DNA from 2 places in the Vibrio astriarenae genome. Region 2 is predicted to be linked to the other one. Evidence: predicted binding sites of a transcription regulator. Region 2 holds the regulator's gene; the other holds the start of a gene.

Region 1 (4,795 bases), 320 kb from region 2:
GCGTGATACGCATGCCAGGTCCCGTAGCCAAGTATGGGCATGGTGAACAGCATACCAATACCATAAGTGGCAAAGCCGAGAAGGATACCCCCACCGATAATCCCTGCCCAGACAACCATAGCTCCAAGGTTGTTACGTACAGCGTTTACACTGGTAAACACTGCGGTCATCATGTCGACTCTGCGCTCCATCATCAACGGAATAGAGAAAGCGGAGATACTAAATACCACAGCGGCCAGTACTGCGCCAATCACGGAACCAATGGCAAGGAAAGGCAAGAAGTCACTTAAAGGCGCGCCTTGAACGGAAGGATAGATGGCGTGGAGCAGGGCAGCAATGCGCATCCAAAATATCATAGCCACCGCAAGCAGGACAGCAAACGCCCATTGTGAAGAAGAGTTACGTCCAATCGCCTTCATAGAGTGTGGTAGGCTGGCATTGTGACCTTTTTCTCGTTGCCAACTGGCATCATACAATCCCAACGCAAGGAAGGGGCCAATCAACATATACACAATCAGACTGGGCATGATCACCAAATGAGTGCCTTGCCATTGCACCAGCAGCACGATGCCGATCGCGGCTGCCATAAAACATAAACCGTAGAAAGCGCTGATGATGGGCATACGAACAAAGTCGTTGAGCCCCAACGCTAACCAGTGAAAGGGAGCAGAGATACTGAGTGTGTTGCACGGAATGGTGCGTGCATACTCATGGTCAGATTGCTTCTGCTTAGTGTCAAAATCTGACGAGTTGTAGGTTCGAGGCATGCGTCCTCCTTGATGCGTTCTAGTCACATATCAGGAAAGAGCTTATCGTCGTAAGCAGACACATTCGCGCAATCACCTGATATCAAAAGGTGCAAGGCCAGAAAATAGTGATGACCAAATGCTACCTATCTATACGGTGCATCGCGGCATAAGGGACAGCAAACCGTCATGTCGATGCAGAGACTACGTTTTCCAATGCTTAGGGATGCCGAGCATTAGCTTTTTGTTGCGATACCGATATGGTCAACACTCATGGTGAGTAATATCAGTGACGATATTGGTATCGATTTGTGCACATAGTGATATAACTATCGACATGGATTGGTGAAAATTCAAATCTTTGTCGCACAAAAAAGCCCCAGCAGAGCTGAGGCTTGAAATTTTTTGTGTCTATCGGGCTTATTTAATGCCAGCGAACTCGCGCAGTAGAGCGGCTTTATCTGTCGCTTCCCATGGGAACTCTTCGCGACCGAAGTGGCCGTACGCTGCCGTCTTCTTGTAGATAGGCTGAAGAAGGTTCAGCATCTCTTGTAGGCCGTATGGGCGTAGATCGAAGTTTTGGCGAACCGCTTCAACGATGATGTCGTGAGACACTTTCTCAGTACCGAACGTTTCAACCATGATAGAGGTTGGATCAGCAACACCGATAGCGTATGACAGTTGAATTTCACAACGGTCAGCCATGCCAGCAGCAACAATGTTCTTCGCTACGTAACGCGCTGCGTAAGCTGCAGAACGGTCAACTTTTGATGGATCTTTACCAGAGAACGCACCGCCACCGTGACGAGCTGCACCGCCGTAGGTATCTACGATGATCTTACGACCAGTAAGGCCACAGTCACCCATAGGACCGCCGATTACGAAACGACCAGTTGGGTTGATGAAGAAGTTAGTCTCTTTGTTGATCCACTCTGATGGAAGCACTGGCTTGATGATCTCTTCCATTACTGCTTCACGTAGGTCTGGTGTTGAGATTGAGTCACAGTGCTGAGTTGAAAGAACAACAGCGTCGATACCAACAATCTTACCTTGGTCGTATTGGAATGTTACCTGAGACTTTGCATCAGGGCGCAACCATGGAAGAGTGCCGTTCTTACGTACTTCCGCTTGCTTTTGAACAAGACGGTGAGAGTAAGTGATTGGCGCTGGCATTAGGATGTCGGTTTCGTTTGTCGCGTAACCGAACATGATACCTTGGTCGCCCGCACCTTGCTCTTTAGGGTCTGCTTTATCAACACCTTGGTTGATGTCAGGAGACTGTTTACCGATAGTATTTAGTACCGCACAAGAGTCTGCGTCGAAGCCCATGTCTGAGTGCACGTAGCCAATCTCACGTACAGTTTCACGAGTCAGCTCTTCGATATCAACCCAAGCTGAAGTCGTGATCTCACCACCAACCATTACCATGCCGGTTTTTACATAAGTTTCACAAGCAACACGAGCTTTAGGATCTTGCTCAAGAATCGCGTCTAGAACTGCATCAGAAATCTGGTCTGCAATTTTATCTGGGTGACCTTCTGAAACCGACTCAGAAGTGAATAGGTGCTTAGCCATGAGAGCTCCACTTTGTTAACTATCTCTATAGCCGTGTATCGCTGCCTTTATCGGCAAAAACGGCTATCAACAAAAATTTCTGTAGGTGTTTCTACATCTAGACGTCTATTCTAGTTTTCAACAAATGAATTACAAGTGATTTTTAGTATTAATTAGAACCAAACGTTTGCGCAAATCATCACAAAATGTAGGGGTATGAGAGGGGTGAGAGCTCAAATTCCTCAAGTAAACGTTTGCAGAGTGTGAATGGCTCTGCGACAATACCCGCGCTGCGAAGCAGCTTCATTTATCTTTTCTCTTTCGCTTAATGCACTCAGGAGCAGACATGTCTTCTCGTAAACATCTAGCTAATGCAATCCGTGCTCTTAGCATGGACGGTGTTCAACAAGCTAACTCTGGCCACCCAGGCGCACCAATGGGTATGGCTGATATCGCTGAAGTTCTTTGGCGTTCTCACCTAAACCACAACCCAACTAACCCAGAGTGGGCAAACCGCGACCGATTTATTCTGTCTAACGGTCATGGCTCAATGCTGATCTACTCACTACTGCATTTGTCTGGTTACGAATTATCAATTGACGATCTTAAGAACTTCCGTCAATTGCACTCAAAAACACCTGGCCACCCAGAGTACGGTTACGCTCCAGGTATTGAGACGACAACGGGTCCTCTAGGCCAAGGTATTACGAACGCTGTGGGTATGGCTATCGCTGAAAAAGCGTTGGCAGCTCAGTTTAATAAAGAAGGTCACGATATCGTAGACCACTTCACTTATGTCTTCATGGGTGACGGCTGTTTGATGGAAGGTATTTCGCACGAGGCATGTTCTCTAGCGGGTACCCTAGGTCTAGGCAAACTTATTGCATTTTGGGATGACAATGGCATCTCAATCGACGGTGAGGTTGAAGGCTGGTTCTCTGACGATACACCTAAGCGTTTTGAAGCATACGGTTGGCATGTTATTCCTGCTGTTGATGGCCACGATAGCGAAGCCATCAACGCAGCGATCGAAGCGGCGAAAAACGACCCTCGTCCAACACTGATCTGTACTAAAACGATCATTGGTTTTGGTTCACCAAACAAGTCTGGCTCACACGACTGTCACGGTGCACCTCTAGGCCATGAAGAAATTGCAGCGGCACGTGAGTTCCTTGGTTGGGAACACGGTCCGTTTGAAATCCCAGCAGACGTATACTCTGAATGGGATGCAAAAGAAGCGGGCAAAGCAAAAGAAGCGGCATGGGAAGAGAAGCTAGCGGCTTATGAAGCGGCTTACCCAGAGCTTGCTGCTGAGTTCAAGCGTCGTACTAACGGTGGGCTACCTGCACAGTGGGAAGAGAAAGCAAACCAGATCATTGCGGATCTGCAAGCTAACCCTGCAAACATCGCTTCACGTAAAGCATCACAAAACGCACTAGAAGCGTTTGGTCAAATGCTACCAGAATTCATGGGCGGCTCTGCTGACCTTGCACCATCCAACCTAACTATGTGGTCTGGTTCTAAGTCATTAGAAGCGGATAAGTTTGATGGCAACTACATTCACTACGGTGTACGTGAGTTTGGTATGACGGCGATCATGAACGGTATCGCACTGCACGGCGGTTTCGTACCTTACGGTGCAACCTTCCTAATGTTCATGGAATACGCGCGTAATGCAATGCGTATGGCTGCACTAATGAAAGTGCAAAACATCCAAGTTTACACGCACGACTCTATCGGCCTAGGCGAAGATGGCCCAACACACCAACCAGTAGAACAGATGGCGTCTCTGCGTGTGACTCCAAACATGAGCACATGGCGTCCATGTGACCAGGTTGAATCTGCTGTTGCTTGGAAACTAGCGATTGAGCGTAAAGATGGTCCTACTTCACTGATCTTCTCTCGTCAGAACCTTGCTCAACAAGAGCGTGATGCACAGCAAGTTGCGAACATCGCTAAAGGTGCTTACATCCTGAAAGATTGTGAAGGTAAACCAGAGCTAATCATTATCGCGACGGGCTCTGAAGTTGAGCTTGCGGTTGAAGCAGCCGCTCAGCTAACGGCTGAAGGTAAGAAAGTACGCGTTGTTTCTATGCCTTCTACTGACGCATTTGATAAGCAAGATGCCGCTTACCGTGAAGCAGTTCTACCATCAGACGTAACCGCACGTATTGCGGTTGAAGCGGGTATTGCTGATTACTGGTACAAGTATGTTGGTTTTGATGGTCGTATCATCGGTATGACAACATTCGGTGAGTCTGCACCAGCAGGTGAACTATTCAAGATGTTCGGTTTCACAACAGAGAATGTTGTAGAAACTGCAAAGGAACTATTGGCATAACTTCAGCTTTGGCATAATCTCGCCTAAGCGCTAATAAAGCCTATAATTATAAATAGAAGGCCAGAGTCGCATATGTGACTCTGGCTTTTTTTGTTGGTCAACGCTCACTGACCAATATAGACGAGAGAAAGTAAAGCATGAAGCTATCATTAGC
Region 2 (4,795 bases):
CGTGACAGCGACCAAACTTAGTCCAGATTCTGATTCGGTAATAAACTCAATCGCTGAGCTTTTTAGCTGCTGGTAGAAACCAAAGCAGTGATTTGGGTTCTTGCTAACGCCTGCGCCGACGGCTGCGAGCAGTGAATAGCCCTCTTTGAGCTTGATCTCTGCTTCAATGGCGGCATCTTGCAAGAAGGCGAGTGCGCCATTGGCGATCTCTTGAGTGTAAGCCAGTCTGAGTACGTGTTGGTCTGGTTGGGCATCATAGGCAAGCGGCTCTAGCTGAGCTTGCTTAAGCTTTTTCAGTACCTCTTGCTGCGCTCGTAAGTAGTCATGGCGATGGGAGAAACCAAGTTGGATCAGTAACACGTCATCAAGAGAGGTGATGATCTTTGCTCCGCGACCAGACGCCAAAACTCGTTCGATACGCGTTGAGCCGGTTTCTGGCTCGTAGCTACAGCGCAGATGCAAATCCATGGCGCTTTGCGCGACAGGTTGAAGAGTGCGGCTGTGTAATACCGGTGCCGCCAGGCGAGCAAGTTCGCTTGCTTCATCTAGGCGCAGCAGAGGCAATAAACATGCGTCAGCGACGATGCGAGGGTCTGCGCTATACACACCAGCAACATCACTCCAGATGGTCACACGCGAGACTTCCGCGAGTGCGCCAATGATGGTTGCTGAGTAGTCAGAGCCATTGCGCCCAAGTAAAACAGTTTCACCTTGTTGGTTTTGTGCCATAAAACCAGTAAAGACGATTCGGTATTGGCTGTGTTGTGCAAGCAGCTCTTTAAGAAGCGGATAGGAAGCGCCTCTATCGACTTCTGGTTGTGTGCCGAGCTCTGCACGCAGGAACTGTCTGGAATCCTGTTCAATCGCATTAAGTCCTTTCTCATTGAGCAGATTCGCTAACAGCCTTGCTGACCACATTTCACCGTGACCGAGTACCATAGCACGCGTTTGACCACTCACCGGGTATGCAATCTCTCCCAAAGCACTGAATTCCGTGATGAGATTATCCAGCAGACGAGCCTTGGTTTCTGGTTGGTTGATCAGGCTCTCGACCAATTCAATTTGAAATTGACGCAGCTCTTGCAAGGTTTCATGTGCAAGACGCCCATCACGTTCGAGGTTATCAAGGAACTCGATTAGGCGGTTGGTGGTTTTACCTGCAGCAGAAACAACAATCAGGTCGTTGCTGTTGGAGTAGTCTTTGAGAATGTTCACTACTCGGCGGTAGCACTCAGGGTTCGCTAAGCTGCTGCCCCCAAATTTGTGCAGTTGACGTGGGTGAGTCATCTTAAAATGCCTCCTTGGCTTGAGCGAAAGCTTGCTGAAGGTCTTCGATAAGGTCTTGACTATCTTCTAACCCGACAGAAAGACGCAAAAGGTGCTGAGTCACCCCCGCTTCTGCGAGTGCTTCCTCTCCCATCGCGCGATGGGTCATGGATGCAGGGTGACAGATTAAGCTCTCAACGCCACCAAGTGATTCAGCAAGCGAGAACAGCTCGAGCTTGCCAACAAAGAATTTGAGTTGTTCAAATGATCCAGCAAACTCAAAACTCAGCATAGACCCAAAGCCCGATTGCTGTTTTTTGGCTATCTCATGACCTGGATGGCTTAGCAGGCTAGGGTGGTAAACTTTACTGACTAGAGGCTCTTCAACCAAGAAGTTCAATATCTGTTGTGAGCTCTCTTCATGCACACGCATGCGAGCGCCGAGTGTACGAATGCCGCGCAGCGTCATGTAGCTGTCAAACGGCGTTCCAGTTGCTCCAATACAGTTACCCCACCAAGCAAGCTCTTCGGCATGTTCTTCTGTTTTCGTGATCACCACGCCGCCAATCACATCGGAGTGGCCATTAATGTACTTAGTGGTTGAATGAATCACAAAGTCTGCGCCGAGCTCTAAGGGCTTTTGGTACACAGGTGTCAAAAAGGTATTGTCTACCGCTACTAGTGCACCCACTTCTTTCGCTTTGGTACAAATCGCGTTGATATCTACCACGCGAACCAATGGGTTCGATGGTGTCTCCAATAGAATCAGTTTTGGTTTTTTCGCTAGCGCGGCATTGAGGGCTTGTTCATCTGTTTGGTCAACAAACTGGACCTTAAAATCGCCTTTTCGCGCGCGTGTATTGAACAGGCGATAAGTACCGCCATAACAATCATGCGGAGCAACAATAAGATCATCTGGACCTAAAAATGCGGAAACCCAAAGATTGAGTGCGGAGGTGCCACAGTTGGTAACGACGGCCCCTTTTCCTGATTCTAACTCAAAAAGAGCCTGCTCTAGCAAACCTCGATTTGGGTTACCAGAACGGGTATAGTCATAGTTTGGTACTTCACCAAAGGCTGGAAAGCCATAGTTGGTAGAGAGGTAGATGGGTGGAACAACCGCATGGTATTGAGTGTCTGATTCGATGCCGGTGCGAACGGCAATTGTCGCAGGCTTGCGTGCGCTCATAAGAGTGTCCTTCCCAAAGAGTGATAGTGCTTCACAAAACGTTTATCTTTATCTGCTATAAACGTTGTTTAATCCGTTATCCAACACTTTACTTTTCATAATGTGAGACGTCAACACTTCTAGACGTCTATATGTCTTTGCTCTTAGCCTTAAATCCGGCTAAAATCTCCCCCTTATCCATTTAGATTAAACATGACTGAAAGGTGTCTCATGGCAGACTGGAATGGCGAATACATTAGCCCATATGCTGAACACGGTAAAAAGAGTGAACAAGTAAAGAAAATCACGGTATCAATCCCACTTAAGGTATTGAAAGTACTAACCGATGAGCGTACTCGCCGCCAAATTAACAATCTGCGTCATGCGACCAACAGTGAGCTGCTGTGTGAAGCTTTTCTACATGCTTACACGGGGCAGCCTCTCCCAACAGATGAAGACTTGAGAAAAGACCGTCCTGACGAAATTCCTGCAGAAGCGAAAGCGTTAATGACAGAGATGGGCATCGAGTTTGAAACGTTTGATGAAGAGTAAGATCAAGTCGCTTGGTGAGTAGGGATCGTTCGTTGCGATCGAGCTTTCGTTTAGAGTGAACAACGAATCAAAGCCCAAGGAACATATGGCTCAAAACAGTAAAAAAAGACGTACTACGCTACAGGATATCGCTGATCAAGTGGGTATCACCAAGATGACAGTATCTCGCTATATGCGTGATCCCAATTCTGTAGCAGAAAAAACGCGAGAAAAAATAGCAGCAGTTATCGAAGAGATAGGATACATAGAGAATCGCGCGCCAGCGATGCTCTCCAAGTCATCGAGTCGTGCCATAGGTATACTCTTACCCTCTCTTTCCAACCAAATTTTTGCTTCGTTTGTGCAGGGCATTGAAACCGTCACTAAAGCCAACGGCTATGAAACCTTGATCGCCCACTTTAGCTACGATGAGCTTGAAGAAGAGAGTAAAATAGCCTCTCTGCTCGCTTACCAAGTTGATGGCTTAATTTTAACGGAAAGCCATCACACCAACCGCACACTGCAAATGATCAAAGCGGCAGATGTTCCGGTTGTCGAAACGATGGAGCTACCGGAACAACCGATCGACATGGCGGTTGGGCTTGATCATCGCGAGGCCTCTTACCAGGTTACGAAGCAGATAATGGCGGCAGGCAAGCGCACCATAGCCTACTTTGGCGCACGTCTCGACACGCGAACTCGTTTGCGTATGGAAGGCTATGATAGAGCGGTGACTGAGGCGGGTATAACCCCGTTTCACGTCCTCACTGAAGAGCACTCTAGCTTCTCGATGGCGGATGATCTTTTAGATAGAGCGCTCGCTGATAAGCCAGAGCTGGATGCGGTATTTTGTACCAATGATGATATCGCGATCGGTGTGTTGATGAGTGCGCAAAGACGTGGGATTAAAGTGCCCGAGCAGTTGTCTGTCGTCGGCTACAATGCGTTAGATATTGGCACTATGGTGACGCCGCGTTTGACGAGTGTCGATACACCAAGGTTTGAGATTGGGGTAAAGAGTGCGGAGCTACTGATTGCACGCCTCAAAGGTGAAGAGATCGAGAGTGATAGAGTAGATATGGGCTATCACATCACTAAAGGCGAGAGTATTTAGCTCTTCTAGCTGAATCAATTAAAAAGGAGCCAAAGTGGCTCCTTTTTTGGTATCTGAAACGAGCCTAAACGATAAAGCTCGCGCCGTCTTCTGCGCTTGAAACACTTTGGCGTAAGACGCTAAATAAGTTACGTCCCCAAGTTTGTTGAACCGCTTCCGTGTCGATGGACAGAGGCTCGCGTCCAGTCGTGTCGGCTAGATTGTTCAGCTCGCCAGTCTGACAGTTCAAACTCAGAATATCACCATCGCGAACCAGACCAATCGCGCCGCCACGCAGAGCTTCTGGCGATACGTGAATCGCCGATGGGATTTTGCCTGACGCGCCAGATAGGCGACCATCAGTAACCAGAGCGACACTAAAACCTGCTTTTTGGATATTGCCCAAGATCGGCATCAGCTTGTGCAGTTCTGGCATCCCATTCGCGGCAGGACCATTGTGAGTAACGACAACGATACAGTCTTTGTTGAGTTCACCGCGCTGGTAAGCGGCTTCCACTTCATGTTGGCATTGGAAGACAACAGCCGGTGCTTCGATGATGCGCTGCTCTTCTTTGACCGCAGATACCTTCACGACGGCTTTACCTAGGTTACCATCCAGAACGCGAGTCCCGCCCGTAGCTTGGAAAGACTCTCCTGAGCTTGCAATGACACTTGGGTCATCGCTTTGAGCACATGAGGACCAGCGAAGCTCACCGTTATTTAAGCTTGGTATTGTC

The links. The regulator MetJ, encoded in region 2, represses methionine synthesis genes. The targets are predictions, from matches to a motif close to TTAGACNTNTANANGTCTAA.
Region 1: the regulator MetJ is predicted to act here: its motif matches at 2,411-2,430, upstream of metK (methionine adenosyltransferase).

What each region holds. Positions count from the first base shown of each region.
Region 1 covers NZ_CP047475.1:421,380-426,174, forward strand. The annotation lists gene GT360_RS02170 (DUF2189 domain-containing protein) at 1-767, opposite strand, end outside; gene metK (methionine adenosyltransferase) at 1,167-2,321, opposite strand; gene tkt (transketolase) at 2,647-4,641, shown strand; gene GT360_RS02185 (glycosyl hydrolase 2 galactose-binding domain-containing protein) at 4,779-4,795, shown strand, end outside.
Region 2 covers NZ_CP047475.1:98,741-103,535, forward strand. The annotation lists gene GT360_RS00520 (bifunctional aspartate kinase/homoserine dehydrogenase II) at 1-1,287, opposite strand, end outside; gene GT360_RS00525 (O-succinylhomoserine (thiol)-lyase) at 1,289-2,455, opposite strand; gene metJ (met regulon transcriptional regulator MetJ) at 2,666-2,986, shown strand; gene GT360_RS00535 (substrate-binding domain-containing protein) at 3,072-4,079, shown strand; gene edd (phosphogluconate dehydratase) at 4,144-4,795, opposite strand, start outside.